Regions from separate parts of the Mesorhizobium sp. WSM3879 genome, predicted to be linked through region 3. Evidence: predicted binding sites of a transcription regulator. Region 3 holds the regulator's gene; each other region holds the start of a gene.
The links. Region 3 encodes PhoB, which activates phosphate uptake and scavenging genes when phosphate is short. Its sites were predicted from a motif close to TGTCATNNANCTGTCAT; they were not measured.

Region 1: CK218_RS23755 (RNA degradosome polyphosphate kinase) is a predicted target of PhoB. The motif match lies at 2,296-2,312, and genes of this name have one in related genera.
Region 2: CK218_RS07620 (PhoX family phosphatase) is a predicted target of PhoB. The motif match lies at 1,800-1,816, and genes of this name have one in related genera.

What each region holds. Positions count from the first base shown of each region.
Region 1 covers NZ_NSFZ01000012.1:92,181-102,345, forward strand. The annotation lists gene CK218_RS23740 (amino acid ABC transporter ATP-binding protein) at 1-582, shown strand, start outside; gene CK218_RS23745 (FAD-dependent monooxygenase) at 731-1,960, opposite strand; gene CK218_RS23750 (zinc-finger domain-containing protein) at 1,987-2,232, opposite strand; gene CK218_RS23755 (RNA degradosome polyphosphate kinase) at 2,473-4,668, shown strand; gene ppx (exopolyphosphatase) at 4,665-6,200, shown strand; gene CK218_RS23765 (DoxX family protein) at 6,205-6,627, opposite strand; gene CK218_RS23770 (DoxX family protein) at 6,759-7,181, opposite strand; gene fumC (class II fumarate hydratase) at 7,474-8,871, opposite strand; gene CK218_RS23780 (cupin domain-containing protein) at 9,003-9,488, opposite strand; gene CK218_RS23785 (LysR family transcriptional regulator) at 9,593-10,165, shown strand, end outside.
Region 2 covers NZ_NSFZ01000003.1:209,951-220,115, reverse strand. The annotation lists gene CK218_RS07640 (SulP family inorganic anion transporter) at 1-30, opposite strand, end outside; gene CK218_RS07635 (helix-turn-helix transcriptional regulator) at 113-382, opposite strand; gene CK218_RS07630 (phosphatase PAP2 family protein) at 477-1,178, opposite strand; gene CK218_RS07625 (hypothetical protein) at 1,195-1,533, opposite strand; gene CK218_RS07620 (PhoX family phosphatase) at 1,880-3,874, shown strand; gene CK218_RS07615 (GNAT family N-acetyltransferase) at 3,936-4,616, opposite strand; gene CK218_RS07610 (MarR family transcriptional regulator) at 4,613-5,119, opposite strand; gene CK218_RS07605 (phosphatidylglycerol lysyltransferase domain-containing protein) at 5,354-6,391, shown strand; gene CK218_RS07600 (ABC transporter permease) at 6,407-7,168, opposite strand; gene CK218_RS07595 (ABC transporter ATP-binding protein) at 7,183-8,109, opposite strand; gene CK218_RS07590 (cytochrome ubiquinol oxidase subunit I) at 8,372-9,733, shown strand; gene CK218_RS07585 (cytochrome d ubiquinol oxidase subunit II) at 9,921-10,165, shown strand, end outside.
Region 3 covers NZ_NSFZ01000007.1:144,305-154,469, reverse strand. The annotation lists gene CK218_RS17650 (ROK family transcriptional regulator) at 1-668, shown strand, start outside; gene phoB (phosphate regulon transcriptional regulator PhoB) at 868-1,557, opposite strand; gene phoU (phosphate signaling complex protein PhoU) at 1,577-2,281, opposite strand; gene pstB (phosphate ABC transporter ATP-binding protein PstB) at 2,302-3,105, opposite strand; gene pstA (phosphate ABC transporter permease PstA) at 3,102-3,953, opposite strand; gene pstC (phosphate ABC transporter permease subunit PstC) at 3,957-4,943, opposite strand; gene pstS (phosphate ABC transporter substrate-binding protein PstS) at 5,008-6,066, opposite strand; gene CK218_RS17615 (response regulator) at 6,584-9,961, opposite strand.

The DNA of each region.
Region 1 (10,165 bases), on a different contig from region 3:
CGCTTGGAAGAGCACCAGAAGGGCAAGATCATCGTCGACGGCAAGGAACTCACCAACGATCTGAAGAAGATCGACGAGGTGCGCCGCGAGGTCGGCATGGTGTTCCAGCACTTCAACCTGTTCCCGCATCTGACAATCCTGGAGAACTGCACGCTGGCGCCAATCTGGGTGCGCAAGACGCCGAAGAAGCAGGCCGAGGAAATCGCCATGCATTTCCTGAAGCGCGTCAAGATCCCAGAACAGGCCAACAAATATCCTGGACAGCTTTCCGGCGGCCAGCAGCAGCGCGTGGCGATCGCCCGCTCGCTCTGCATGAACCCGCGCATCATGCTGTTCGACGAGCCGACCTCGGCGCTCGACCCTGAAATGATCAAGGAAGTGCTGGAGACGATGGTTGGCCTTGCCGAGGAAGGCATGACCATGCTGTGCGTCACCCACGAGATGGGCTTTGCCCGCAAGGTCGCCAACCGGGTGATCTTCATGGATCAGGGCCAGATCGTAGAGCAGAACACGCCGGCCGAGTTCTTCGATAATCCGCGCCATGAGCGCACGAAACTGTTCCTGTCGCAGATCCTGCACTGAGCTTCTGACGCCAATTCGAGAAGCCCGGCCGCCAACGGCCGGGCTTTTGAGCGACCGGTTGGTGAAGCGCGCTGCCGGTCTCGCCTTCCATAGTTGTCGAGGCGCGGTAGCATTGGCGGTCGTGCAGGACACCGCTGCAGCGAACGCCTCACCGCCTGTTCCGCTCCTCCCAGCCATAGAGCCAGTCCAAATCTCCCGCGAGCTTCTCCGCCGGGCGCGTCGCCAGCACCAGGTTGCGCGCGATCGCAACCGGGCCCCAGGCGTGCCAGGCCAGGCGGTTGAGCGCGCCGCGTCTGAGCACCTTCTCGATGCGCGGCCGCCTGCGATTTTCCCATGTGGTGAGGTTCTGCCGCGGCTCGCCGGCGAAGTCGGCGATCACATCGGCGAGCGTCGCGGCATCCTCGATCGCCATCGCCGCGCCCTGCGCCGCGAACGGGGTCATGGCGTGCGCCGCGTCTCCGATCAGGGCGACGCCCTGCGGCATCGTCCAGCGCGCCTGCTCGACGGTGTGGATCGGAAACGCCGTCCATGGCCCGGCAAGCGCGACAAGCCTTGCCAGCGCGGGCGACGTGCCGCGCATGGCGCTGGCGAGAATGGCGGGATCGGCATGGCCGGACCAGCCTTCGGCGATGCGCTCGCCCTTGGTGAAAGCGGCGAGGTTGAAGTCGCTGCCTTTGCTCACCGGATAGGCGACCATATGGAAGCCGGGATGGAGGAAGGCGGTGATGCAGTCGCCGGCGGCGATCGCCGCAAAAGCCTGGCCGGCGGTGCTTGTCGCTGCAATCGTTGCGCGCCAGGCCAGCTCGCCCGAGAAGCGGTTCTTCCCGAAAGCCGGCTCTCGACCCGCAAGCACCGTGCGAACCGACGACCAGACGCCGTCGGCGCCGATCAGCAGGCCGCCGGCGGCCTCGATGCTGCCGCCATCCGTTTCGGCGGTGACGGCGATGTTTTGCGGCTGAACAGCGACGTCCGTCACCCGCGCGCCGGTGACGAGTTGGATCTCGGGATGCTCTGCCATGCGCGCCGCCAGCGCGGCCTGCAGGTCGGCGCGGTGCGCCACCAGATAGGGCGCGCCCCAGCGCTCTTCGCCGGTCTGGCCGAGCGGCACGCGCGCCAGTTCCCGCAAGTTGGCGGCGTCCTTCAGCACCACCGCTTCCGGGCGGATCGCGCTCAGCCGCAACCGGTCGAGCGCGCCGAGCCGGCTGAGCATACGGGTGGCGTTGGGGGAAAGCTGGATGCCGGCGCCCACCGCTTCGAGCTGGCTGGCCTGTTCCAGCACCGTGACGGCATGGCCGTGTTCGGCAAAGGCAAGAGCTGCCGTCAGTCCGGCGATTCCGGCCCCGGCGATGACGACCTGCCGGGACCGCGCCTCCTCCATGGTCTAGCGGTCACCCAGATCCGCGATCAGGCGGCCTGGTCGATATAGAGGCAGCCGGCAGGCTCGGTTTCCGTCGCCTTCAGCTTCGGCGAATAGCGGTAGAGCGTCGAGCAGTAAGGGCAGACCTTTTCATTGTCGTCGCCCATGTCGAGGAATACATGCGGATGGTCGAAAGGCGGGTTGGCGCCGGTGCACATGAATTCCTTGACGCCGATATCGATCGCCGGATGGCCCGCGTCGTTCTGGAAATGGGGAATGGTACCGCCTGCCATCGTCGTCTCCTTCAGTTCGGCCCGTTTGCATCTGGATCATAACCGGCCGGTTTGCAAGATCGATGAAATGAAACTGTCGCAAAAGCCTGGCAGAGGATAAGTTGAGCCGGTTAAGCGCATGAGGCCGGAAACGAAGCGATTCCGTGACATCATGCGTCATAAAAGCGTGTTAGAGCGTGCATAGCGCGTCCGGCGGCGTATGGCGCTCATAGAACGACCTTGTGGCCAAGAGCAGGAACCATGAACGAACTGAAGCCGGTGCAGAGCGAGTTCATCACCGTCGAGGCGGCGAGCCCGGACGGCGGCAATCCAGACCGTTTCGTCAACCGCGAGTTTTCCTGGCTGCAGTTCAACCGTCGGGTGCTCGAGGAATCGCTGAACGAGCATCACCCGCTGCTCGAGCGCGTCCGCTTCCTGTCGATCTCGGCCGCAAATCTCGACGAGTTCTTCATGGTGCGCGTGGCCGGCCTCGCCGGTCAGGTGCGCGAGGGCATCGCGTTGAAGAGCCCGGACGGCCGCACGCCCGAGCAGCAGTTGGAGCAATTGCTGCGCGAGGTCGAGCGCCTGCAGGAAGACCAGCAGAAGAGCCTGTCGGCCCTGATGGAGCTGCTCAACAAGGAAGGCATCGAAAGCATCCCCCGCGATGGCCTGACCAAGGACGAGAAGGCGTGGCTGGAGGAGCATTTCCAGGATCAGGTTTTCCCGGTGCTGACGCCGCTGTCGATCGACCCGGCGCACCCGTTCCCGTTCATCCCCAATCTCGGTTTCTCGATGGCGCTGCAGCTGCGCCACCGCAAGAACGGCGAAGAGATGAGCGCGCTCTTGCGCTTGCCGGTGGCGCTACGGCGTTTCATCCGTCTGCCCGACCGCAAGCATCATGTCCGCTTCATCCCGCTGGAAGAAGCGGTCGGCCTCTATATCGGCAAGCTCTTCCCTGGATACGAGGTCAAGGGCTCGGGCACGTTCCGCATCATCCGCGACAGCGATATCGAGGTGGAGGAGGAATCGGAAGACCTCGTTCGCCTGTTCGAGACGGCGCTGAAGCGCCGCCGCCGCGGCTCCGTCATCCGCATCGAATTCGACACGCTGATGCCGGCCGAGTTGCGCGACTTCGTCGCCGGCGAGCTCGGAGTGTCGTCGAGCCGCATCAGCGTGCTCACCGGGCCGCTGGCGCTCAACCAGATCTCCGAGATCGTCGCCATCCCGCGCGACGACCTCAAATTCACGCCCTACAACCCGCGCTTTCCCGAGCGCATCCGCGAGCATGGCGGCGACTGCCTGGCCGCGATCCGCGAGAAGGACATCATCGTCCACCACCCCTACGAATCCTTCGACGTCGTGGTGCAGTTCCTGCGCCAAGCGGCGGCCGATCCGGAAGTCGTCGCCATCAAGCAGACGCTCTACCGCACCTCGAACGACAGCCCGATCGTGCGGGCGTTGATCGACGCGGCGGAGGCTGGCAAGTCGGTGACGGCGCTCGTCGAGCTCAAGGCGCGCTTCGATGAAGAGGCCAATATCCGCTGGGCGCGCGACCTCGAGCGCGCCGGCGTCCAGGTCGTGTTCGGCTTCCTGGAGTTGAAGACACACGCCAAGATGTCGCTGGTGGTCCGCCGCGAGGACGGCCGGCTGCGCAATTACGTGCATCTCGGCACCGGCAACTATCATCCGGTCACCGCCCGCATCTACACCGATCTGTCCTTCTTCACCACCGACCCGACGATCGCGCGCGATGTCGCGCAGATCTTCAATTTCATCACCGGCTACGCCGAGCCTGCCGAGGAGATGCGTCTTGCGGTGTCGCCGTTCACGCTGCGCGACCGCATCCTGCGGCACATCGCCGAGGAGATCGCCCATGCGCTCGAGGGCAGGCCGGCCCGTATCTGGATGAAGATGAACGCGCTCGTCGATCCGACCGTCATCGATGCTCTCTATGACGCCAGCCGCGCCGGCGTCGAGATCGATCTCGTCGTGCGCGGCATCTGCTGCCTGAGGCCGCAGGTGCCGGGTCTTTCCGAGAACATCAGAGTGAAGTCGATCGTCGGGCGCTTCCTCGAGCACAGCCGCATCTACTGCTTCGGCAACGGCCACGGTCTGCCGTCCGACGAAGCGATCGTCTACATCTCCTCGGCCGATATCATGCCGCGCAATCTCGACCGCCGCGTCGAGACCCTGGTGCCGATCACCAATCCGACTGTGCATGAACAGGTGCTTGGCCAGATCATGCTCGGCAACATCATGGACAATCAGCAAAGTTTCGACGTATTGGCTGATGGCACCTCCCGGCGCGCTGCGCTCGAGGAGGGCGAGGAACCGTTCAACGCGCAGGAATATTTCATGACCAATCCGAGTCTTTCCGGACGGGGTGACGCGCTGAAATCGCATGCGCCAAGGCGCATTGCCCAGTTCAAGCGCCGCAAGAAGAACGGCGCCGCGTGATTTCAGTCTCGCAGGGCCGGCTCCAGGACCGGCGGCCGCTGTCGATCATCGACATCGGATCGAACTCGATCCGCCTCGTCGTCTATGAAGGGCTGGCGCGCTCGCCGACGATGCTGTTCAACGAAAAGATGCTGGCCGGCCTCGGCCGCGGCATCGTTTCGACGGGCAAGCTCGATCCCGAGGCGGTGACGCGATCGATGGAGGAGTTCCGCCGTTTTCGCGCGCTTTCGGATCAGGCCGGCGCCGAACACATCTATGTGCTGGCGACCGCGGCCGCGCGCGAGGCGGTCAACGGCCCGGACTTCATCCACCGCGCCGAGGATGTGCTGAAGACCGAGATCCGCGTGCTTTCCGGCCGCCAGGAAGCGCATTATTCGGCGCTCGGCATCATTTCCGGCTTCTATCCGGCCAACGGCATCGCCGGCGACCTTGGCGGCGGCAGCCTGGAACTCGTCGACATCAACGGCGAGGCGATCGGCGACGGTATCACGCTGCCGCTCGGCGGCCTGCGCCTGCAGGACATGGCGAAGAACTCTCTCGTCCAGGCGCAGAAGATCGCGCGCCAGGAGCTGGCGCGGGCGAAGCTTTTGAAGGGTGGGCAGGGCAGGGTGTTCTACGCCGTCGGCGGAACCTGGCGAAACCTCGCCCGGCTCCATATGGAGATGACCAACTACCCGCTCGGCGTCATGCATCATTACGAGATCGCCGCCGACAGCGCCCTGAACTTCCTAAGGCAGGTGGCCAAGGGCGAGGTCGAAAAGGTCAAGGGCATCGAAGGCGTCTCCAAGAACCGCCGCTCGCTGCTGCCTTACGGTGCGGTCGTGCTGCAGGAAATCATGGCGGCAATGCAGCCCTCGAAGATCGTCGTCTCGGCGCAGGGCGTGCGCGAAGGCTTCCTCTATTCGCTGCTCGACGCCGCCGAGCAGAAGGCCGATCCGCTGATCTCCGCGGCGGAGGAACTGGCGCTTCTGCGCTCGCGCTCGGTCCATCACGCGCATGACCTCGTCGAATGGACGGACAAGGCTTTCAAGGCCTTCGGCATCGACGAGACGGTGGATGAGGCGCGCTACCGCCACGCCGCCTGCCTGCTTGCCGATATCGGCTGGCGGGCGCATCCCGAATATCGCGGCCGGCAGTCGCTCAACATCATCGCGCATGCGTCCTTTATCGGCGTCGACCATCCTGGCCGCGCCTATCTGGCCCTGACCAACGCCTATCGCCATGACGGCATCTTCAACGATGCGATCGCGCCCGAGATCAAGACCCTGGCGCCGCCGCGCATGCTCGAGCGCGCCCGTGCGCTGGCGGCAATGATGCGCGTCGTCTACCTGCTGACGGCGGCGATGCCCGGGGTCATGCCGCGGCTGAAATGGGAAAGCCGCGGCAACGGTGCGCTTGCGCTGGTGCTGCCGGCGTCGCTTGCCGACCTCTATGGCGAACGACCTGCCGGGCGGCTGGCGCAGCTGGCGCGCATCACCAACCGCCGGCTGGTGCTGGCGGTCGAGGGCGGGCCGAGCATTTCCGTCAAGTGACGGCTCAGGTGATCTCGGCACCGACGCCGAAAGGGCGTCCGTCGGCCGACCATGCGCCGGCGCCGGCCATGGCAAGCGCCAGGAAGCCCCCCGCAATGGCAATGTCCTTCATCAGCATCTGCCGGTGCATGAAGGCCAAAGTCGCATCCTCGCCGCCCTGGCCGAAATGGCCGATGAAGCCGGCCACGATAGTGAAGGCGGCAAGCAGCAGCGCCGCGATCCGCGTCTGAAAACCGACCAGGATCAAAAGTCCGGCGATCAGCTCGAACAGGCCGGTGCCCCAGGCCGCCAGGGTCGGTAGCGGCAGGCCGAGGCCGGTGAAGTAATTGATCGTGCCGGATATGTTGGTCAGCACCTGGAAGCCCGAGGGCACGAACAGCGCGGCAAGCAGGAGCCGCGAGGCGAGAAGCAACGCGTTGCGGTTCATGGCCCACCTCCCTTGCCGGTACCCGGGAATGCACCGGCTCTAGGTGCAGTGTACGCCTGCACTCGAGAAAACGAAAAAGCGGCGCGGAAAATTCCGCGCCGCCAAAGTTTCAGCTTGGGAGGGGAAGGAGATCAGCCGCGCTTGGCGTCGATCGAATAGGCGCCGGCGCCGGAGGAGGCGAGCAGGATGAAGCCGCCGGTGATGGCGAGGTTCTTGAGAAACTGGATCATCTGCATCTGGTCGGCCCAGCCGGTGTGAGCAACCAGGCCGGTAGCGATCGTGAAGATGGCGAGCAACCAGGCGGCGATCCGCGTCTGGAACCCGACAAGAATGGCAAGGCCGCCGAGCAGCTCGATGAGGCCGACCACGACGGCCGTCACGGTCGGAAGCGGCAGGCCGAGGGCGCCGAAATAGCCGGCGGTGCCGGAAATGGCGGTAAGCTTGCCGAAGCCGGAAAGCAGGAAGATTACGGCGAGCAGGATACGGCCGAGCAGGATGGTGGTGGCACTGTTGGACGCGATGCTGGTACCGGCGGCGGAAGTGTTGATGGACATTGGCGAGTCTCCGAATCGTGTTGAATGCCCAGTCAGATAGACGACGAAGACTGTTCACCAAAGCCGCCGATGCGGCGACACATTGTTCACAGGCAGTATGTTTCGGTGACCGGCGGACGCGCGCGAAAATCGTGTCGGCGGATTGGGGTTAACGAGTAAATTGTGCCGCCGCAAAATAGCCAGGCCATCGGTGGGGGCGGCAGTAGCAGACCTCGGAGGCTAGCCGAAACGCCCGATCGGGTCGTCTTCGCCCTGGAACGACGACCCCTTTGGCCTGTCCGCGCCGCGAGAACTACCCCGGATGCGTCATGTCCTCGGGCCGCACCAGCCGGTCGTAGTCGGCCTCGCTGACCAGCCCGGTGGCCAAGGCTTCCTCGCGCAGCGTGGTGCCGTTCTTGTGCGCGGTCTTGGCGATCTTGGCGGCGTTGTCGTAGCCGATGGTGGGGGCGAGCGCCGTCACCAGCATCAGCGAGCGCTCCAGCGCCGCCTTGATGTTGTCTTCCCGCGCCTCGATGCCGACGACGCAATTGTCGGTGAAGGATACGGAAGCGTCGGCAAGCAGCTGCACCGACTGCAGGAAATTATAGGCCATCAGCGGGTTGTAGACGTTGAGCTCGAAATGGCCCTGGCTGCCGGCGAAGGTTAGCGCGGCATTGTTGCCGAACACCTGCACGCAGACCTGCGTCAGCGCCTCGCACTGCGTCGGGTTGACCTTGCCCGGCATGATCGACGAGCCCGGCTCGTTCTCCGGCAGCGACAGCTCGCCGAGGCCCGAGCGCGGGCCTGAACCGAGCAGGCGGATGTCGTTGGCGATCTTGAAGAGCGCCGCCGCCGCCGCGTTGATCGCGCCGTGCGAGAACACCATGGAATCGTGTGCTGCGAGCGCCTCGAACTTGTTCGGCGCCGTCACGAAGGCGATGCCGGTGATGGCAGCGATCCGGTCCGCCACCTTTTCCGCAAAGCCAACCGGCGCGTTGAGCCCGGTGCCGACCGCGGTGCCGCCCTGCGCCAGTTCCTGCAGGCCGGGCAGCGTCTGCTCGATGCGCTTGATCGACGACGCGACCTGCGCGGCGTAGCCGGAGAATTCCTGGCCGAGCGTAAGGGGTGTGGCGTCCTGCGTGTGGGTGCGGCCGATCTTGATGATGTGGTTGAAGGCGCGGGCCTTGGCGTCGAGCGCTTTGTGCAAATGGTGTAGCGCCGGGATCAGGTGATGCGCGACCCGCTCGGCGCAGGCGACATGCATGGCCGTCGGATAGGTGTCGTTCGACGACTGGCTCATATTGACGTGGTCATTCGGGTGCACGGGCTTCTTCGAGCCCATCACGCCGCCGAGCATCTCGATGGCCCGGTTGGAGATCACTTCATTGGCATTCATGTTGGACTGCGTGCCCGAACCGGTCTGCCAGACCACGAGCGGGAAATGGTCGTCGAGCTTGCCGTCGATCACTTCCTGCGCGGCGTCCACGATTGCCTTGCCGATGGCTGGATCCAGCCGTTTCATCTCCATGTTCACTTCGGCCGCGGCGCGCTTGACGATGCCCAGTGCGCGCACGATCGAGGCCGGCTGCTTTTCCCAACCGATCTTGAAATTGCCGAGCGAACGCTGCGCCTGCGCGCCCCAGTAGCGGTCGGCCGCGACCTCGATGGGACCGAATGTATCGGTTTCGGTTCTGGTCTTCTCAGCGCTCACGGGAAATCTCCGGTCTGTCGATTTGCGCAAGGGCGTATCGCGTTGCACAAAACCCTTCAAGCGGAGATTGCGGGCGAGGAAGATGCAAATCGGTTGAAGGGGGCTGCCGATCTCCCCCCTTGTGGGCCAGATCAGCCCTCCATCGGCGGTCCAACAATGTCGATGCCGTTCTCGGCGCAGAGTCTCGTCAGCGTCGCCATCATCTCGGGCGTCGGCGCCCCCGGCTGCGGCAGGTCCGGCCGTTCGGCGGGGCGGCTCACCAGGCGCACCATCGTCTCGAAATCCGAGCCGCGCGTGACGGTGAGCGTATGCGCGCCTTGCGGAGATTCGACCCTGTATGTATGCGGCAGGCCTTTCGGCGCGATGACGGTTTCGCCCGCGCCCACGACCCGCTCATGGCCGTTGATCTGGAAACGCATTTGTCCTTCGAGGATGTGAAACACCTCGTCCTCGTTGCGGTGCACATGCAGCGGCGGGGAATCGCCATAGGGCAGGCGATGCTCGATGACGCAGATGCCGTCCTCTCCGTCGGCCGAAGAGACCTGGATGGCGACGAGCGTGTTGTTGAACCAAAGGAGTTCCTTGCCTGCGATGGTCCGGTTGATCATTGTCGTCATGATGTCTTTGCCTTGCGTTGGGCCGGCGAAGCGGCGTCGACGCGAACTAACCAGCGACGCGTCGGCGATGGAAATCGAATGATCATATGGGCTGAATTGATGCGATGAATTTGAACGCGCTCGATCTCAACCTGGTGAGGGTGCTCGACGCGCTTTTGCGCGAGAAAAGCGTGACGCGCGCCGGCGAGCAGATCGGCCTCAGCCAGCCTGCGGTGAGTGCCGCGCTCAACCGCCTGCGGCATACGCTCAACGACCAGCTCTTCGTGCGGCGCGGCAACGACATGGTGCCGACGCCCCGCGCCGAAAGCCTGGCCGAGCCTGTGCGTGCCGCGCTGCGCGAGATCGAGCGTGCTTTCCAGCCGGCGAAGGACTTCGATCCGGCCAGGCTGGAGCGGACCTTCACCTTCATGGGCGCGGATTTCTTTTCCATGCTCCTGATGCCGCGCTTTGCCGCGCGCATCGCGGCGGTGGCGCCATCAGTGTCGTTCCGCTTCCTCGACAGCGCCATCGGCGACGTCTCGAAACTGTTGCAGGAGGACCAAATCGACGTGGCGCTGGAGCGTCCCTTGGAAGTCGCCGAATGGGTTTCCAGTCTGCCGCTGTTCGGCTCGCCCTTCGCCGTCATCGCGGCGAAGGGCAATGCAGCGCTCAATCGGGCCGGCATTGCCGAAGGCGAG
Region 2 (10,165 bases), on a different contig from region 3:
GGGGTGGATTGACCGCCGGACCTGATCCATGAACTGCCTTCTTCCGCTCCGTAGAGGCGGCGGGATCGTCGGCAGGGCTGTCGGCGGTCGCCGTCGCGACTTCTTGTGCGGCTCAGCCTTGGGAGTTCTGCGGCGTGGCAGGCTTGAGGCGCACGCCCCTGCCGCCGCGCTCGCTGGCCTGGTTCTCGCCGATCAGCTCCACCCCGGCCTCGTCGAGTGCCTGGATGACCTTCATCAGCGTATCGACCACGCCTCTGACGACACCTTCACTCGCTTCCATGCGTTGGATGGTCGGAAGCGAAACCCCGGCGCGCTCGGCGAGCGTTTTCTGGTCGATACCGGCCAACGCCCTCGCGGCGCGCATCTGCGCGGCAGTGATCATCGGCCAGAACCCCTGTCTGAGTCTGCAGTATCAATGGATAATCCAAATATCATGATGGTTCAAGCATCATAACAAACAGTTTAAACATGAGCACTCATTCGCTGTCCGCCACCACTTTGCGCCGCTGCAGCAGGCGCGCTGCAAGCCAGCACAACATGGCCCAGGCAAAGCCGGCGCACCAGCCGGCAAGCACGTCGGACGGCCAATGCACGCCGAGATAGACGCGGCTGGTTCCGACCAGCACCGTGGTGAGCACGGCGAGGCCGAGCACGAAGATCTTGGTCCTGCGGTTCGGCAGGAAGCGCGCGGCGAGCGAGCCCAGCGTGAGATAGGTCACCGCCGACAGCATCGCATGGCCGCTCGGAAAGGACAGCGAGGTCTCGTTGACGAGATGCGAGACGAGATCGGGGCGGGGCCGGTCGACCTCGAACTTGAGCAGGCTGGACGCCGCTTGGCCGCCCGCCACCGAAACGAACACGAACAGTGCGGTCGCCGGACGGCGCATCAGCAGAAAATAGAGGATCACCGCAGTCGTGATCAGCACCAGCACGCTGGTGCTGCCGAGCGCGGTGATATCGCGCACCGCGCCTTGCAGCCAAAGCGGACCGATCGGGCTGTCCGGCTGCCCGGCATGGCGGAAGGCGAGCAGGATTTCCGTGTCGAAGGCATGCGGAGTCGTGGCACGCGCCACCCCCATCAGTTCCACCAGGCCCCATAGCCCGCAGGCGATGGCCAGCCCGGCCACAAGCACCGGGAACTCTATTCTGTTGAGCAGCGCCTTGGCGGTCGATTTCATGCCGGGCCTGCTCCAACTACAGCCGCTGCATATAGGGTCCGAGCGTGATCAGCGCGACGGCGGCGATTGCCAGCACGACGCCTGTCGCTTGGAAAGTGTTGAGGCGCTCTCCAAAGAATACCAGCGCCACGACATTGACTGAGACCAGCTGGATCACGGCCGACAGGCTGAACGACACCGACATGCCGAATTCGCGGATCAGCCTGAGCATGATCAGATTGCCGGCGGAATAGAGCACCAGCGTCAGCACGATCTTGCCGAGACTCGGCGCCAATCCCCATTGTTTGGCCGCCATCGCGGCCAGCAGGAAAATCACAGTCGAAACGCCAAGCTGCGCCAGTCCCCAGAGACTCACCTTCATCCCTCCCGAAGCGGCCTTCGCCGCGCCGCTCGCCGCTTTTGTTTCCGAAGCGCGCGAAGCCGTCAAGCTGATGGCGTCGGGCAAGCTACGCTGCGACGGGATCGAAGGCGGAATCTCGCAAGGCAAGCCCCGCAGCCATGGTTGTTCTTGCGCCGAGGCCGCTCGGGAGTCTGCTCGCCGTGTGTTGTGGGCCTCGTGTGGGGCCAATGCATGGGCGAACAGTCATCAGCCGGCAAATTGGCGTTGCTTAATGGGGCTGATGTCACGAAAATGTGATCGGCCGCCTATAGGGATCGACCGGTTACACGTTCCAGCCACCTCAAGAGCCAGAGGACAGCCCATGACCCAACCTGAGATCCGCTTCCGTACCAGCCAGCTCGAGGAGAATGACGGCCCGCCCGTCAATCCTACCGACAACCGCACGATGGGCGAGATCATCGCCGAGCGCTTCTCGCGCCGCGACTTCCTCAAGGGCTCGCTAGCTGTCTCGGCCATCGCCGCCACCGTGAGCCCGCTGGCGCTCGTCGCGGCAGACGAGGCGCGCGCCGCCGAGGCCTCGGCCTTCAAATTCGACGAACTCGAGGCCGGCATCGACGACAAGCACCACGTCGCGCCCGGCTACGATGCCGACGTGCTCTTGCGCTGGGGCGACCCGCTCTTTACCGATTCGCCGGAATTCGACCCGGCAAAACAATCGGCCGGAGCTCAGGCAAGACAGTTCGGCTACAACAACGACTATATCGGTTATATCCCGATCGAAGGCTCGGCCGAGCATGGCCTGCTGGTCGTCAACCACGAATACACCAACCCGCATCTGATGTTCCCCGGCATCGTCAAGATCGTCGACAAGGACGGCAAGAAGGCCGCCGAGGTGGCGCCGCTCAGCAAGGAGCAGGTCGATGTCGAAATGGCGGCGCACGGCGGCAGCATCGTCGAGATCCGCAAGGACGGCGGCAAATGGCAGGCGGTGCGTGACGGCAAGCTCAACCGCCGCATCATGTCCACCACCGAAATGGCGCTGTCCGGTCCGGTAGCCGGCCATGATCGCGTCAAGACCAATGCCGACCCGTCCGGCACCAAAGTCTTCGGCACCCTCAACAACTGCGCCGGCGGCGTCACGCCTTGGGGCACCTATGTGATGGCCGAGGAGAACATCCACGGCTATTTCTCGGGCGAGCTGCCGGAAGGCCACAAGGAGGCCGCCAACTACAAGCGTCTCGGCATTCCGGAGGGCGCCTATGAATGGGGCGCGCATTACGATCGCTTCAACCTCGCCAAGGAACCGAACGAGCCCAACCGCTTCGGCTGGGTCGTCGAGGTCGACGTCAACGACCCGAATTCGGTGCCGAGGAAGCGAACCGCCATGGGTCGCTTCAAGCATGAAGGCGCCGAATCGATCGTCACCAAGGATGGCCGCGTCGTCTTCTATCTCGGCGACGACGAGCGCTTCGACTATGTCTACAAATTCGTCACCAAAGGCACGTTCAATCCGAACGACCGCGCCGCCAACATGAACCTGCTCGACGAGGGCACGCTGCATGTCGCCAAATTCGCCGAGGACGGCTCGGTCGAATGGATGCCGATCGTGTTCGGCGAAGGTCCGCTGACGGCGGAAAACGGTTTCGCCAGCCAGGCCGACGTTCTGATCGAGACGCGTCGCGCCGCCGACCTGCTCGGCGCCACCAAGATGGACCGGCCGGAAGACATTCAGCCCAATGCCGGCAACGGCAAGGTCTATGTCATGCTGACCAACAATTCGAAGCGCAAGGCCGACCAGGTCGACGCCGCCAATCCGCGCGCGGCGAACGCCTTCGGCCACATCATCGAGATCGTCGAGGATGGCGGCGACTTCGCCGCCATGAAGGGCAAGTGGGAAGTGCTCCTGAAATGCGGCGATCCCTCGGTGGCCGACGTCGGCGCCACCTTCTCGACCGCCACCACCGCCAATGGCTGGTTCGGCATGCCGGACAACTGTGCCGTCGACTCGGCCGGCCGCCTCTGGGTCGCGACCGACGGCCAGGGCCCGAAGGCCACCGGCCGTACCGACGGCCTGTGGGCGGTCGACACCGAGGGCACGGCGCGGGCGACTTCAAAGCTGTTCTTCCGCGTGCCGATCGGCGCCGAGATGTGCGGCCCGCTATTCGCGCCGGACGACCAGACCGCCTTCGTCGCCGTCCAGCATCCGGGCGACGGCGGCGAGGACTGGGAAGCTTTCGGCCGCCCCTCCTATTACGAGGATCCATCGACCCGGTGGCCGGACTTCAAGCCGGACATGCCGGTGCGTCCGGCGGTCGTTGCCATCACCAAGCAGGGCGGCGGCAAGATCGCGGTCTGATTGGCGACTCGCTTAAGCAGGGGGAGGGTTGCGATGATCCGCGACCCTCCTCACCTTGCGATTACTCCACGCCTCGGACCACGGCCATGTTCAGGGTGGTTCTCAACCGGAAGCCGATGGCCTCGTAAAGGCCGACGGCCGGAGCATTGCTGGCGTAGGCGTGCAGGTATGGAACCTCGCCCCGCGCCATGATCCGGTTCGCCACGAACAGCGACAGCAGCTTGGCAAGGCCGCCGCCGCGGAAATCCGGATGCGTGCACACGCCGCTGAGCTCGGAGTAGCCGGGCTGCTTCATGCGCTCGCCGGCCATCGCCGCGAGCCTGCCGTCGATCTTCACGCCCCAGAATTCGCCGAGGCTCAAGGCCTCGAGCGTGAACGGGCCGGGCTTGGTGAGCGATGCCAGAGCGAGCATCTCGGCCGCATCGTCCGGCGTCAGTCGCTGCACGCGCTCGTCGGAGGCGGCTTCAACCGGCTGCTCGGCAACCATCTGCACCAAGGACGCGGTCGAAACCGCGGCAAGTTCCGAAGGCAGGGCGATCGGGTCCGTCTGAACCAGGATGGCGCTTTCAAGCGGCGGGAGCAGCTTGCCCAGGGCTTGTAGGCTTTCCGCATCGTCCGCAACGGTGGCGGCGAAGGGAACGATCGAAGGCCGGTACCGCCTGGCAAGGGTATCGCCTTCCGCAAAGGCCTGATGGCGCGTCGCCAATGCGCTCCAGATCGGACGGTCGAGAACATGTTTCATTGTGCGACGGCCTTGGGTGCGACTGTCTTGGCCTTGTCCGCCCGGCGGTCGAGCGGGGTCGCCGCCAGTCGATCCTCGATGGCGGCGAGCTGGCCAAGCAGCGGCCCGGAGAGGTCCGCGCACAATTCCGCGACCGCGCCCTCGATGCGCGGCCAGACGTCGTGCTTCGCGGCGTCGACCAGCCGCTGGCCGTCCGCTGAGAGGGAAACGATCCGGCGCCGCTGGTCGTCATCCGATGGTGTGACTTCGACCAGGCCGAGCTCGGTGAGCAGCGACGCGGCCCGCGTCACGCCTGGCTGCGCGATGCCGAGCGACTGCGCCAGTTCGCCGACCGGCAGCGGCCCCAGCCTGTCGAGCGCGGCGAGCAGCGGATACTGACTCGACTGGATCCGCACATCCAGGCGATCGAGCACGCGCTGCGTGTCGGCCTGCAACTGCTCGCCAATGCGCTTCAGCCTGCTGCCGAGGCAGAGAAAGCCGAGGGACCTCAGAACATCTTCCATCGTCGAACTGCCGGAACAAAAAGATAACATGATATATAACATTGCATGGAAATTGGCAATATGGTTTCACGATGCAGCCGGAGCGCCGGCTTTGGCCGGTAGACATTCCCTCTTCATTCGCCGCCGATAGCATCCTATATGGCGCTGGCGCGACATGACCGATCCGTCGCGCCAAGGCGACTGATTCGAGGCCCGTGGGCTTCGGGTCTTTCTTCATCGGCATGCGGACGCTTGATGCCATCCCTGCGCATCCATATCGACAGGTTTCTTGACGGCGCGGCGCCCAAGGTGCCGCGGCGCGAGCTGACGCATCTCGAGCGCCTGGAGCTGGTGCGGCGCCATGGCGACTTCTCGCTCGCCTATTCCACCGCCGTGCAGCAGAAGCTGTCCTACTTCAGCGAAGGCGATGGTTACATCGCATTCGGCACCAAGATGAAGCACCATTTCGCGCTGGGCGATCCGGTCGTCGATCCGCCGGACCGGCCGGGCTACATCAAGCGCTTCGTCGAGGCCGCCGGCGGCCCCTGGTTCGTTCAGATAAGCGCCGCCACGGCAAAGGTGCTGGCCGGGCTCGGCTATCAGATCAATCGGCTGGGCGTCGACACGAGGCTGCAGCTGCCGGCGCATGATTTCTCCGGCAAGCGCAACGAGACCGTGCGCTATTCGGAGCGCTGGCTGGCGAAGAAGGGCTTCACCTTCGCCGAGGACAGGGTCAACATGCTGCTCGACGAGGTTTCGCGGCTGTCCGAGAATTGGCGCGGCGAGCGCATCGTCAAACGTTGGGAGATGGGCTTTCTCAACCGCCCTTTCGCCGACCATCTCGGCGCCGACATGCGCCGCTTCGTCCTCCACGGCCCGCAGGACGAACTCGTCGCCATCCTCGATTTCGACCCGCTGTTCAGCAATGGCGAGGTCATCGGCTATACCACCGCCTTCAAGCGCAAGCAGGTCGACGCCACCCCGCATGCCGAGATCGGCCTGACCAAATTCGCCGTCGACCGCTTTCGCGAGGAGGGCGTTTCGGTGGTCACGCTTGGCCTGTCGCCGCTGCTTGACGTCGAGCCGAGCGGCTTTGCCGAATCGAGCTTCTGGCGCAGCACCTTCCGGCGCGCCTACGAGTCGCCCTGGGTCAACCGCTCGCGCTTCAACCTGCAGGGCCAGGCCGCCTTCAAGCGCCGCTTCCACGGGCTGGAGGAGCCGACCTACATCGCCTTCCGCAAGGGAACGCTGATGGAGATGCTTGGACTGCTGCGGCTGATCAAGGCGATTTGAAGCAAGCCCTGTTCGTCAATTCCTCAGCCGATACCCGGTCCTGAAAATCCACGCCACGATCGCGATGCAGGCGGCCAGGAACACCAGCGTCATGCCGAGGCTGACGCCGACCGAGACGTCCGCTTTGCCGTAGAAACTCCAGCGGAACCCGCTGATCAGGTAGACGACCGGGTTGAACAGCGTGATCGTCTTCCAGATGCCGGGCAGCATATGGATCGAATAGAAGCTGCCGCCAAGGAAGGTGAGCGGCGTGACGATCAGCAGCGGCACCAGCTGCAGCTGCTCGAAGGTCTTGGCCCAGATTCCGATGATGAAGCCGAACAGGCTGAAGGTCACCGCCGTCAGCACCAGGAAGGCGATCATCCAGAACGGGTGCTCGATCCTGAGCGGCACGAACAGCGCCGCGGTGGCCAAGATGATCAGCCCGAGCATGATCGATTTGGTCGCCGCGCCCCCGACATAGGCGATGATGATCTCGAGATAGGAGACCGGCGCCGACAAGAGCTCATAGATCGAGCCGACGAATTTCGGGAAATAGATCGCGAACGACGCGTTCGAGATCGACTGCGTCAAAAGCGAAAGCATCATCAGCCCCGGCACGATGAAAGCGCCGTAGCTGATGCCGTCGATCTCGGTGATGCGCGAGCCGATCGCCGAGCCGAAGACGACGAAATAGAGCGAGGTGGAGATCACCGGCGAGACGATGCTCTGCAGCACCGTGCGGAACGCACGCGCCATCTCCATCCGGTAGATCGCCCACACTGCACGAAGGTTCATGGCCGCGTGGCGGTTCATGGCTCTTGCCTCAGCAGATTGACGAAGATCTCTTCGAGCGTGCTGTTTTTGGTGTCGAGATCGTGAAACTGAATGCCTGCGGCCTCGAGATCGCGGATCAGCGAGGCGACGCCCGGCCGGTCGCTCTGGCTGTCATAGGTGTAGGTGAGTTCGTTGCCGTCCGCCGACAGCTCCAGCGCATAGCGCGACAGGCCCACGGGCAAGGCGGCGAGCGGCGCGCGCAGCTCCAGCGTCATCTGCTTGCGGCCGAGCTTGCGCATCAACTCGGCCTTGCCTTCGACCAGGATGATCTCGCCGCGGTTGATGACGCCGACCCGGTCGGCCATCGCTTCGGCCTCCTCGATGTAATGCGTCGTCAGAATGATGGTGACGCCGTCCTCGCGCAGCCGCCTGACCATCGCCCACATGTCCTGGCGCAGCTCGACGTCGACGCCCGCCGTCGGCTCGTCGAGGAACAGCACGCGCGGCTCGTGCGACAGCGCCTTGGCAATCATCAGCCGGCGCTTCATGCCGCCCGAAAGCGTGATCGCCTTGGCGTCCTTCTTGTCCCACAGCGAGAGATCGCGCAGCACCTTCTCGACGAAAGCCTTGTCGGGCGCCTTGCCGAACAGGCCGCGGCTGTAGTTCACCGTCGCCCAGACCGTCTCGAAGGCGTCGATGGTGAGCTCCTGCGGCACCAGCCCGATCAGGCTGCGCGCCGCGCGGTAGTCCCTGCCGATGTCGTGACCGTCGACGGTGACGCTGCCCGACGAGCGGTTGACGATGCCGCAGACGATCGAGATCAGCGTCGTCTTGCCGGCGCCGTTCGGTCCGAGCAGGGCGAAGATCTCGCCGCGCTCGATGTCGAGGTTGATTTCCTTCAGCGCCTTGAAACCGGTGGCATAGGTTTTCGTGACGCCGGAGATGGAGATGATGGATGACATGCTGAAATATGGCCGGCTGGAAAACGTGACCTGATATAGGTCGGATGTCGTTTTATGCAAACCGACAATCGACCGTGCTCCTGACAGTTCTCGACAGTCGCCGCCGCTCGCGATGTCGAACGGCGCCGGCAAGCGGTCAGGCGATGCGTGTGTCCATGACCGCCCGACGCTGCGACAACGCGCCTCGCGTGACGCCGCGCCGCTTTGACCGATGCGTGTTCGAAGCCTATCCTTCAAGCCTGAATTGCAGCCGGAGCCCAGCATGGACCCGCTCATCCTGTCGCGCATCCAGTTCGGCGCGAATATCTCGTTCCATATCCTGTTTCCGGCGATCACCATTGCACTTGGCTGGGTGCTTCTCTTCTTCAAGCTCCGCTACAACGCCACCGGCGACTCGGCCTGGATGCGCGCTTATTTCACCTGGGTGAAGGTGTTCGCGCTCTCCTTCGCCATGGGCGTGGTTTCGGGCGTCACCATGAGCTTCCAGTTCGGCACCAACTGGCCGGGCTATATGGAAACGGTCGGCAACATCGCCGGCCCGCTGCTTGCCTATGAGGTGCTAACTGCCTTCTTTCTCGAGGCGGCCTTCCTCGGCATCATGCTGTTCGGCTTCCGCCGCGTCTCCAACCGCATCCATACGCTGGCGACAGTGCTGGTGGCGGGCGGCACCACGGTTTCCGCCTTCTGGATCATCGCGCTGAACTCCTGGATGCAGACGCCGGCCGGCTTCGAGATGATCGACGGCAAGGCGCACGCCCTCGACTGGTGGGCGGTCATCTTCAATCCGTCCATGCCCTACCGGCTGGTCCACATGCTGCTCGCCTCCGGGCTCACGGTCTCCTTCCTGATCGCCGGCTGCTCGGCGCTGCGTTACCTTTATGGCGACCGCTCGGAATCGATGTGGAAGGCGCTGCGCACCGGCGTCTTCGCCGCCGCCATCCTGATCCCGATCCAGATCTTTGCCGGCGACCAGCACGGCTTGAACACGCTCGAGCACCAGCCGCAGAAAATCGCCGCCATGGAGGCGAACTGGAACACCGGCGCCAACGTGCCGCTGGTGCTGTTCGCGCTGCCCGACGAGGCAACCAAGGAAAACAGGTTCGAGCTCGCCATTCCCGACGGCGCCAGCCTCATCCTGCGCCACAGCACAACCGGCGTCGTGCCCGGCCTCAACGACTATCCGGGCAACCACCCGCCGGTCTTCCCGGTGTTCTGGGGTTTCCGCGTCATGGTCGGCACCGGCATCCTGATGCTCATCGTCTCCTGGTCGGCGGCCTTCTTCCTCAAGCGTCGCCGCAGCCTGCCTAAGCCGCTGGCCCTGATCATGGTGCCGATGGCGCTCTCCGGCTGGCTGGCGACGCTGGCCGGCTGGTACACGACCGAGATCGGCCGCCAGCCCTGGCTGGTCACCGGCGTGTTGAAGACGGCCGATGCCGTCGGCCCGGTCGCCGGCAGCCATGTCGCGCTGACCCTGACCGTTTATCTCATCCTCTATGTGCTGCTCTTGATCGCCTATCTCGGCGTGCTGGTGCATCTGGCGCTGAAGGCGGCCAAGGAAGGCGACACCTCGCCGCTGCCCGGCGTCATGAACGCCGCGATGTCGCAGCCGGCCGCCGGAGAGTGAACATGCAGGAGCAAGACAAGCGGTGCGGTCGGTTCGATGCGGGGCTTTCTTCTGAGGTCGGCGCTGCCCCTCGCGTTGCGGCCGGCAGCGCGATGAGGGGCGGCGCCAACCTTCGCAATCGATCCGAAACGGTTGCTTCGAACAGTATGGCCGTCTGTCGGACCAATCTCGGTTGGAGGAAAAAAAGATGACCTTCGACTGGCCAACCGCGCTTCCGCTGATCTTTGCCGGCCTGATGGGCCTCGCCATCCTGATCTACGTCATTCTCGACGGTTTCGATCTCGGCATCGGCATCCTGTTCGCAGCCGCCGAAGATGCCGAGCAGGACACGATGATCGCGGCGATCGGCCCGTTCTGGGACGCCAACGAGACCTGGCTGGTGCTGGCGGTCGGGCTCTTGCTGGTCGCCTTTCCGATGGCGCACGGCACCAT
Region 3 (10,165 bases):
CCACCATGGAAAACGACTGCAACATGATGGCTGTGGCGCTGCAGTGGCGCGATCCCCACCGCTATCGCGACAATTTCATCGCCATTCTGCTCTCGCACGGCATCGGCATGGGCCTGGTGCTGAAGGGCGAGCTGTTCACCGGCACACATTCGTCCGGCGGCGAGTTCGGCCACATGATCCATCGTCCGAGCGGCGCGCTCTGCCGTTGCGGACGCCGCGGCTGCGTCGAGGCCTATGCCGGCAACTACGCCATCTGGCGCAGCGCCATGAAGATGAGCGAGGACGCCGAGCCGATCGATGTCGGCGACGCCGACATGCGGGCGCTCGCCGCCAAGGCGCGCGAGACAGATGGCCCGGAGCGCGAGGCCTATCGCCGGGCCGGGGAGGCGCTGGGCTTCGGCCTTGGCAGCCTGTTCGCGCTGATCGACCCGGCGCCGGTCGCCATGGTCGGCGTCAGCGCCGCCGCCTTCGACCTGATCGAGCCGGCGCTGCGCGAGGCGATCGCCCAGACCGCCGGCGGCCAGCATTCAAATTCGATCTCCTTCGATACCGAGCCGAACGAATTGCCGCTGATCCGCGAAGGCTGCGCCGTGCGCGCGCTGACCTTCGTCGACCAGGAGATTTTCGCCTCGGGCGTGCAGGCAAGAGCGGGCAAGAACGTAGCCTGAGCAGCTTCGAGAGCGATCGTTAGCTTCCGAGCATCCTGCAGACGCCGGAGATTAGTGAAGCCCCCCGCAGCTTCGTCATTCCAGGGCGGAGCAGGAGCGGAGCTCCCTCCGCCCGTGGATGACGAAGCACAGGCGTCTCGGCTACCCACCAACGCAGATCCCGGAATTGCCGAACCCGTCAGAACATCGAGCCGAGGATCTAGTCTTCCTTGATCGCATAGCCCGCCCCGCGAATGGTGCGGATCACATCGGGCATCCGGCCGTTGTTGACCGCCTTGCGCAGGCGTCCGACATGCACGTCCACGGTGCGCTCGTCGATATAGATCGTCTCGCCCCAGACATTGTCGAGCAGCTGGCTGCGCGAGAACACCCGGCCGGGATGCCGCATCATGAATTCCAGCAGCCGGAACTCGGTCGGACCGAGCCTGATCTCGCTCTTCTTGCGGTAGACGCGGTGCGATTCGCGGTCGAGGACGATGTCACCGACCTTGAGCACGCTGGACAGCACCTCCGGCTTGGCGCGGCGCAGCAGCGCCTTGACCCTGGCCATGAACTCCGGTGTCGAGAACGGCTTGACCAGATAGTCGTCGGCGCCCGTCGAGAGGCCGCGCACCCTGTCGCTTTCCTCGCCGCGCGCCGTCAGCATGATGATCGGCAGGCGTTCGGTCTCGGGCCGCATCCTGAGGCGCCGGCAAAGCTCGATGCCGGACACCGCCGGCACCATCCAGTCGAGCACCAGCAGGTCGGGCACATTCTCCTGCAGGCGGATCTCGGCCTCGTCGCCGCGCGTCACCACCTCGACCTGATAGCCCTCGGATTCGAGGTTGTAGCGGAGCAGCACCCCCAGCGGCTCCTCGTCCTCCACCACCATGATGCGTGGCGCGATCATTTAGCAGGCACCTTCGCTGTCAGGCCGCCGGCGCCGACATCGCCGTCTCGTCCTGCTTAGGACGATTCGCGGGCAATTGCGTGCCGGTCAGCACATAGTAGGCGTTCTCGGCGATGTTGGTGACGTGATCGCCGATGCGCTCCAGATTCTTGGCGCAGAACAACAGATGCGTGCAAGCCGTGATGTTGCGCGGATCCTCCATCATGTAGGTCAGGAGCTCGCGGAAGACGGAGGTGTATTTGACGTCGATGCGCTCGTCGTCGTTGCGGAGCTTGGCGAGCGCCGTGGCGTCGCCGGTCGCGTATTCCTCGATCACGCCCTGGACCTGGATCAGCACCAGCTGCGCCATCGAGTCGATGGAGTGCGAAAGGTCGCGCGGCGCGGCGCTGATGCCGACCGAGCCGACGCGCTTGGCGATGTTCTTGGCAAGGTCGCCGATGCGCTCGAGATCGCCGGCCATGCGGATGGCGCCAACGACGCTGCGCAGGTCGTCGGCCATCGGCTGGCGTTTGGCAATCAGCGTGATGGCGCGATCGTCGAGCTCGCGCTGGCGCGCGTCCATGATGGCATCGTCGGAGACCACGCGCTGCGCCAGCGCGTTGTCGGAATTCAGCAGAGCCTTGGTCGACGCGCCGACCATCGAGCCGGCAAGATCGCCCATGTCGCGGATGAGCTGGCTGATCTGCCTCAGATCCTCGTCGAAGGAAGCGACCGTATGGGCCATGGTTATGTCCTCGTATGAACTCAGCCGAAGCGGCCGGTGATGTAGTCCTGCGTGCGCTTCTCGCGGGGCGAGGTGAAGATCTTCTCGGTCCGGTCGAATTCGATCAGCTCGCCGAGATACATGAACGCCGTCTGCCGCGACACGCGCGCCGCCTGCTGCATGTTGTGGGTGACGATCACGATCGTGTAGTCGGCCTGCAGCTCGTCGATCAGCTCCTCGATCTTGGCGGTCGAGAGCGGATCGAGCGCCGATGCCGGCTCGTCGAGCAGGATGACCTCCGGCTTCACCGCCACGGTGCGGGCGATGCAGAGCCGCTGCTGCTGGCCGCCCGAAAGGCTCTGGCCACTGGCGTTGAGCTTGTCCTTGACCTCGTTCCACAGCGCGGCGCGCTTCAGCGCCTGTTCGACGCGATTGTCCATCTCGGCCTTGCTGATCTTCTCATACAGCCTGACGCCGAAGGCGATGTTCTCGTAGATCGACATCGGGAACGGCGTCGGCTTCTGGAACACCATGCCGATCTTGGTCCTGAGCAGGTTGAGGTCCTGCGAGGGGTCGAGGATGTTCTTGCCGTCGAGCAGCACCTGGCCTTCGGCGCTCTGCTTCGGGTAGAGCTCGTAGATGCGGTTGAGCACGCGCAGCAGCGTCGACTTTCCGCAGCCCGAAGGTCCGATGAAGGCGGTGACGCTGCGCTCGGGCAGCGACAGGTTGATGTCCTTCAGCGCCTTCGACTGGCCATAGTAGAAGTTGAGGTTCTTGACTTCGATCTTGGCCTTCTCGGCGGTCGTCTCGGCTACGTTCAGGTCGGTGGACAACATCGGTTTCATCTGTCCTCTCTGCGTCCGGTAAGGCTGCGGGCGAAGATGCTCAGCCCGAGAACCGTCAGGGTGATTATCAGTGCGCCCGTCCAGGCCAGTTGCTGCCATTCCTCATAAGGGCTCAGCGCAAACTGGAAGATGGTCACCGGCAGGCTGGCCATCGGCGCGTTGAGATTGCTCGACCAGAACTGGTTGTTGAGCGCTGTGAAGAGCAGCGGCGCCGTCTCGCCCGAAATGCGGGCGATTGCCAGCAATATGCCCGTGACGATGCCGGACAGTGCGGCGCGATAGGCGACCGAGCGGATCACCACCCAGCGCGGCGCGCCGATGGCGGTGCCAGCCTCGCGCAGCGCGTTGGGCACAAGGTTCAGCATGTCCTCGGTGGTGCGCACGACAACGGGGATCACCAGGATCGACAGCGCCACCGCGCCGGCGATCGCCGAGAAATGACCCATCGGCCGCACCATCAGCTCGTAGACGAACAGGCCGACGATGATCGACGGCGCCGACAACAGGATGTCGTTGATGAAGCGCACCACTGTCGTGAGGCGCGAGAAGCGCCCGTACTCGGCCATATAGGTTCCGGCGAGCACGCCGATCGGCGTGCCGACGACGATGCCGATGACGGTCATCACGATGCTGCCGTAGATGGCGTTGAGCAGGCCGCCGGCGTCGCCGGGCGGCGGTGTCATTTGCGTGAACACCGAAAGCGAGAGCCCCGAGAGTCCCTTATAGAGAAGGGCGCCGAGGATCAGCGCCAGCCAGACGAGGCCGATGCCCGCCGCTATGGTGCACAGCGCCATCATCACGGCGTTCTTGCGCTTGCGGCTTCGGTGGAGCGATGCGGCTGTCGACATCGGTCAGGCTCCCGTGCGGCTATCGATGCGCAACAGCATGTAGCGTGCGAGCGCGAGGATGATGAAGGTGATGATGAACAGGATCAGTCCGAGTGCCACCAGTGAGGACGTGTAAAGCTCGCCGTCGGCTTCGGTGAATTCGTTGGCGATGGTCGCCGAGATCGTCGTGCCGGGCGCAAACAGCGAGGCGCTGATGCGGTGCGCATTGCCGATGACGAAGGTGACGGCCATCGTCTCGCCGAGCGCGCGGCCAAGACCGAGCATGACGCCGCCCATGATGCCGACCCGCGTATAGGGGATGACCACACGCCGGGTCACTTCCCAGGTTGTGCAGCCGATGCCGTAAGCCGATTCCTTCAGCACCGCTGGCACCGTGTCGAACACGTCCTTGGTGATCGAGGTGATGAAGGGCAGCACCATGATGGCCAGGATCAGCGACGACGTCAGCAGGCCGATGCCGTAGGGCGGACCGGCAAACAGGCTGGCGAGACCCGGTATGCCGTGGAAAAGATTGATGATGAACGGCTGTACCGTCGTCTGCAGGAATGGCGCGAAGACGAACAGGCCCCAGATGCCGTAGATGATCGAGGGAATGCCGGCGAGCAGCTCGACCGCGATACCGATCGGGCGCCTGAGCGGGCGCGGGCAGAGCTCGGTCAGGAAGACGGCGATGCCGATGCCGATCGGCACGGCAATGAGGATGGCGATGGCCGAAGTGACGACGGTGCCGTAGATGGGCGCGAGCGCGCCGAAATTCTCGGTCACCGGATTCCAGGATTCAGTAGTCAGGAAGGAGAAGCCGAACTTCGACAGCGCCTCCCACGAGCCGGCGATCAGCGAGACCGCGACGCCGCCCAGAAGAACCAGCACGAGTATGGCGGAGAGACGCGTGACCGTTCGGAAGATCGTGTCGGTCAGGGCGAAGCGGCGCACCGTCGCTTCCCTGGTCCGTATGGCGGACGATGTCACGGCTTCGGAAACGGCTGTCATTTCGCCCCTCGCATTTCGAAAGAGACAGGAGGGCGCCAGCGGCGCCCTCCTTATTCCGTAGGAATTACATGCCGGAGTAGAGCGGCTTGCCGTTGCTGTCGACGATGTCCTTGCTCCACATTTCCTCGACGCTCTTCACGACCGCGTCGGGCATCGGAACATAGTCCAGCTCGGCGGCCATGTCGTCGCCCTTGGCGTAGGACCAGGCGAAGAACTTGAGTGCTTCGGTGGTGGCCGCCGCATCATCGGGCTTCTGGTAGACGAGGATCCAGGTCGCGGAGGTCATCGGCCAGCTTTCAGCACCAGCCTGGTTGGCCAGAATGACGCCGTAGCCAGGCTTGGAGCTCCAGTCGGCATTGGCTGCAGCGGCCGAGAACGCGGCAGCGGTCGGCTCTACCTTCTTGCCGTCCTTATTGATCAGGTCGGTATAGGTGAGCTTGTTCTGCTTGGCATAGGCATACTCGACATAGCCGATCGCGCCACCGGTCTGCGCTACGTTGTTGGCGACGCCTTCGTTGCCCTTGGCGCCGATGCCCACCGGCCACTCGAGCGCGGTATTGACGCCGACCTTCGACTTCCAGTCGGCGCTGACTTCGGCCAGATAGTAGCTGAAGTTGAACGTGGTGCCCGAGCCGTCCGAACGGTGGACGACCGCGATCGCCTGGTCGGGCAGCTTGACGTCGGGGTTGAGCTTCTTGATCGCCTCGTCGTTCCAGTTGGTGATCTTGCCGACGAAGATGTCGGCCAGCGTCGGGCCGTCGAGCACCAGTTCGCCCGGCTTGACACCTTCGAGGTTGACGACCGGAACGATGCCGCCCATCACCATCGGGAACTGCGCGAGCCCGGTCGACTTGAGATCCTCGCCCTTGAGCGGCGCGTCCGAGGCGCCGAAGGTCACGGTCTTGGCCTTGATCTGCTTGATGCCGCCGCCGGAGCCGATCGACTGATAGTTGAGACCGATGCCGGTCTCCTTTTTGTAGGCGTCGGCCCACTTGGCATAGATCGGATAGGGGAAGGTAGCGCCGGCACCGGAGATGTCGGCCGCCATAGCGGCGGAGAGGGAAAGCGTGGATGCCGCAGCCATTGCAATCGCAACGGCCGCCGAGCGGATGAAATGTCTCATGTGGCCTGCTCCTGTTCGGAATATGGTCTTTCGGCAACCCTTGTCTATCGGCGCCTGGTGAGCGCAATAGACTTCGATTATTACAGTCGCATGACAGTTTCGTGTCAGCCCGGTAACGCCTGAACAGGGATGCCTGGGGGGCCTGCGGCCGCCATTTGCGGACCGAGCCGAAGTTTGCTGCGGGAATCAGCAGCTTGTCCGAGTTTTGAATCAAAAATTATCCCGGCGGCCGGGATCTCCGGCCGCCGGGAAATAAAATCCGGACGAGAGCGCGTTGCCTGTGCGCCAGAGCGGATCATGGCCTGGCCATCGCCGAAAACAGGTCCGTTGGGGTAGAGTCGACGCTGTTCCTTGCCGGCGGTCGCTGCTCCCGCCCGTAACCGAAGGGCGGAATCGACAGGAACTATTGTCCTGACCTGGCCTTCGTTTTGTATGGTGCGATCACACCATATGTCTGCGTTGGACGCAGATGACGGGCCTCGTCGACGACGCCGTGAACGGCCGCGCAGAAAGGCTGTTATCCGGCGCTGCGGCGAACTTCCGCGCCCGACCCGAGCCATCTTTCAAGCTTCTCGAGCAGCGCCTTCGGGCTGATCGGCTTCGGCAGGTAATCGTCCATGCCGGCTTCCAGGCAGCGCTCGCGGTCGCCCTTCAGCGCATGCGCGGTGACGCCGACGATCGGCACATGCGTGCCCATCTCGGCTTCGAGCCGGCGGATGGCCGCGGTCGCCTCCAGGCCGCTCATCTCGGGCATCGACACATCCATCAGGATCATGCGCGGGTTGAGCCTGCCGAAGGCGTCCAGCGCCTTGCGGCCGTTGCCGACGATTTCGAACTGGTATCCGGTCTCGCCCAGGATTTGCGTGAACACCATCTGGTTCACCTCGTTGTCCTCGGCGACGAGAATGTCGAGCCCGCGCTCCGCGCCGGCCAGGCGTGGACGGGCACGCGCCGGCGGCGGCTGCAGCAGGACGCGATCGGCCACCGTCGCCTGCGCCGTGGACGCCTGCGGCGCGCCGGCCCCGGTCTCGACGTCGCCGGTCAAGGCCGGATGGATGGCCGCCGTGCTGTGGCGATGACGCTGGATGGTGGCGACCAGCGTCTCCAGCAAGATCGAGGAACGCGCCGGCTTGATCAGCTGCGCATCGATGCCGAGATCGCGGTAGGCGGCGCTGGCGAGCGACTGGTCGACCGAGGTCAGCATGATGATCGGCGTGTGCGCGAGGCCGGCGGTGTTGCGCACGATGCGCGCCATTTCGGCGCCGGTCATGCCCGGCATCTGGTAGTCGAGCACGACGCAGTCGACAGGCACGCCGTAGGCGGCAGCCGCAATCAGCACCTTCAGTCCCTCGGCGCCGCTTTCGGCCGCGCAGGAATCGAAGGTCCACGAAGCCATCTGCTCGCTGAGGATCGCGCGGTTGACGGCATTGTCGTCGACGATCAGCACGCGCGCGCCGGTCACGTCGACCGGCATGATCCGCTGCCCGCCTCGCTCGGCCCGCGGCAGCGTGACGGTGAACCAGAAGGTCGAGCCCTTGCCCTCGGCGCTGTCGACGCCGATCTCGCCGCCCATCAGTTCGACCAGCCGCGAGGTGATGGCAAGGCCGAGCCCGGTGCCCTCGTGCCGTCTTGTCGAGGAGGTGTCGACCTGGCTGAATTTCTCGAACACCAGCTTCAGCTTGTCTTCGGGAATGCCGATGCCAGTATCGGTGACCGAGATGGCGAGCTTCGTCCCCGACGGAACGCGCTCGCCGGTCACGTCGACCAGCACATGGCCCTTGTCGGTGAACTTCACCGCATTGCCGAGCAGGTTGGTGACGATCTGTCGGATCCGGCCGACGTCGCCGACGAACTCACCGTCGAGGCCGGGCTGGACGCGAACGATGAGCTCGAGGTCCTTTTCCTTGGCGCGGGTCGACACCAACGTCGCCACATCCTCTATCGCCTCGGCAAGGTTGAAGGGCGCCGGGTCGAGCACGAGCTGGCCGGCGTCGATCTTGGAGAAGTCGAGGATGTCGTTGATGATGGTGAGCAGCGCGTTGCCCGATTTGACGATGATGTCGGTGAACGTCTTCTGCTTTGGGTCGAGGTCCGACTTGGCGAGCAACTCGGCCATGCCGAGCACGCCGTTCATCGGCGTACGGATCTCGTGGCTCATATTGGCGAGGAATTCCGACTTGGCGCGGTCGGCAAGCACGGCGCGCCGGCGCGCCTCGCTGAGCTCGGCCTCGCGCTGTTTCAGTTCCGTTATGTCCGTGGTCGACCCGATCAGATAGAGCGAACCGTCGGACGCGATCATCGCGCCCTTGCGCGCGAACTGGTGACGCACGCTGCCGTCGGGCAGCGTCACCTGTTCTTCGATCTCCTGCGTCTCGCCGGTGCGCAGCACCGCCAGGTCGCCGGCGACGAAAGCTTCGCCGTCCGCGCCGAAGATCTCGACGTCGGTCTTGCCGATCGCCTCTTCCTGGCTGAAGCCGGTGAGATCGCACCAGCCCTTGTTTACGTAGAATTGCCTTAGATCCGAACGCTTCGCGTAGATCGACACCGGCACGTTGTCGATCAGGTTGCGGAACACCTCGTTCTCGCTCATGCTTTCCTTGAGCGCCCGCTCGCGCGCCTTGACCTCGGTGATGTCGGTGCTGGAACCGACCAGATGCACCGATCCGTCGGTCGCGACGAGGCGGCTCTTGCGTGTCATCAGCTGCCGCACCGTGCCGTCGCGATGGCTGACAGGCTCCTCGACTTCGCGCCCCTTGCCGGTCGCGATGACCTCGGCATCGTCATGGCTGTAGCTTTCGGCGTCCTCGCAGCCGAAAAGCTGCCGGTCCGTCTTGCCGATGACGTCTTCCTTGGCAATGCCGGTCAGCGCGCACCAGGCCTTGTTGACGAACTCGATCGTAAGATCCTCGGCCTTGATGAACGCCGCCACCGGCAATTCGTCCATGACATGCCGGTAAAGGTCGATCTGCCGCATCGACTCGCGCAGCGCCTTCTCGCGGGCCTTGAGATCGGAAATGTCGACGCGCACCCCTATGAATGTGCCGTCGTCCGCTCTCATGTCGTAGACCTGGGACCAGCGACCGTCGGGATTGAGCCGTTCATAGGACGAATTGGGCAGGTGGTAACGTTTCAGCATGGCGTCGAGCCAGCGTTCTTTGTCGACACCATAGAGATTGTCGATCTCGACGTCGCCGCTCGACCGGAAATAGCCGGCGGAATGACCGAGAGCGAGCGCCTCGCGTAAGGTGCGGCCCGGCTGCCAGGCCGGCTTCAGCGCCGGCAAACTGTCATGCAGCTTGCGGTTGGCGAAGACGAATTCATCGTGGCGGTCATAGATGATGACGCCGGCCGGCAGCGACTCCAGCACCGTGGCGAGATTCTTGCGCGCATCCTCTGCCTCGGTCTCGCGATGCTTCATGTCGGTGATGTCGACATAGGAGATCAGACGCTTGCCGCCGGCAAGCGGTGCCAGCGAGGCGATCAGCACGCGGCCGTCATTGCGCGGCAACTGCCTGGAACCGGCAACGCCTGCCCGGATTTCGGCCTCGCGCTCGGCGATGTGGCGTTGCCAGCCCACCTCGTCGGCACCATAGGGGTCGGCGTCGCGGCTGGCCTCCATCAGCTCGCGGAAGCCGCAGCCGGCAGTGGCGCGAAGCGGATCGATCTTCCAGAAGTCGTAGAAGGCGCGGTTGATGATCTCCGCCCTGAGGTCGGCATCGAGGACAATGACGCCGATCGGCATCGAATCGACCGTCAGGCGAAGATTGGCGAGCGCCTCCGAGGTCGCGGCCGCATGCTGATCGGGGGCGAGGGGGACCGCCGCCTCGCCGCGCTCGACCGCGCCTTCGAAAAAACGGGCGGCGCCCATCTCGAAAGTACCGTCCCTATCCGCCATCCCTACCCCCAGGCCGAACCCTCCCGGTTCGCCGGCGGAATGTGCCCGACAAGCATTAACGATCGGCTAACCTTAACGATTCGCAACCGAACACGCCCGATGCCGTTAACGGGTTTTAGGCGGACGCCGGTCCGATCTCGCTGCGGTAATCCCTCCGTTGGCGAACCCACCGCTGCCGGGCTATAAAATCGGTGGGGGTATAGC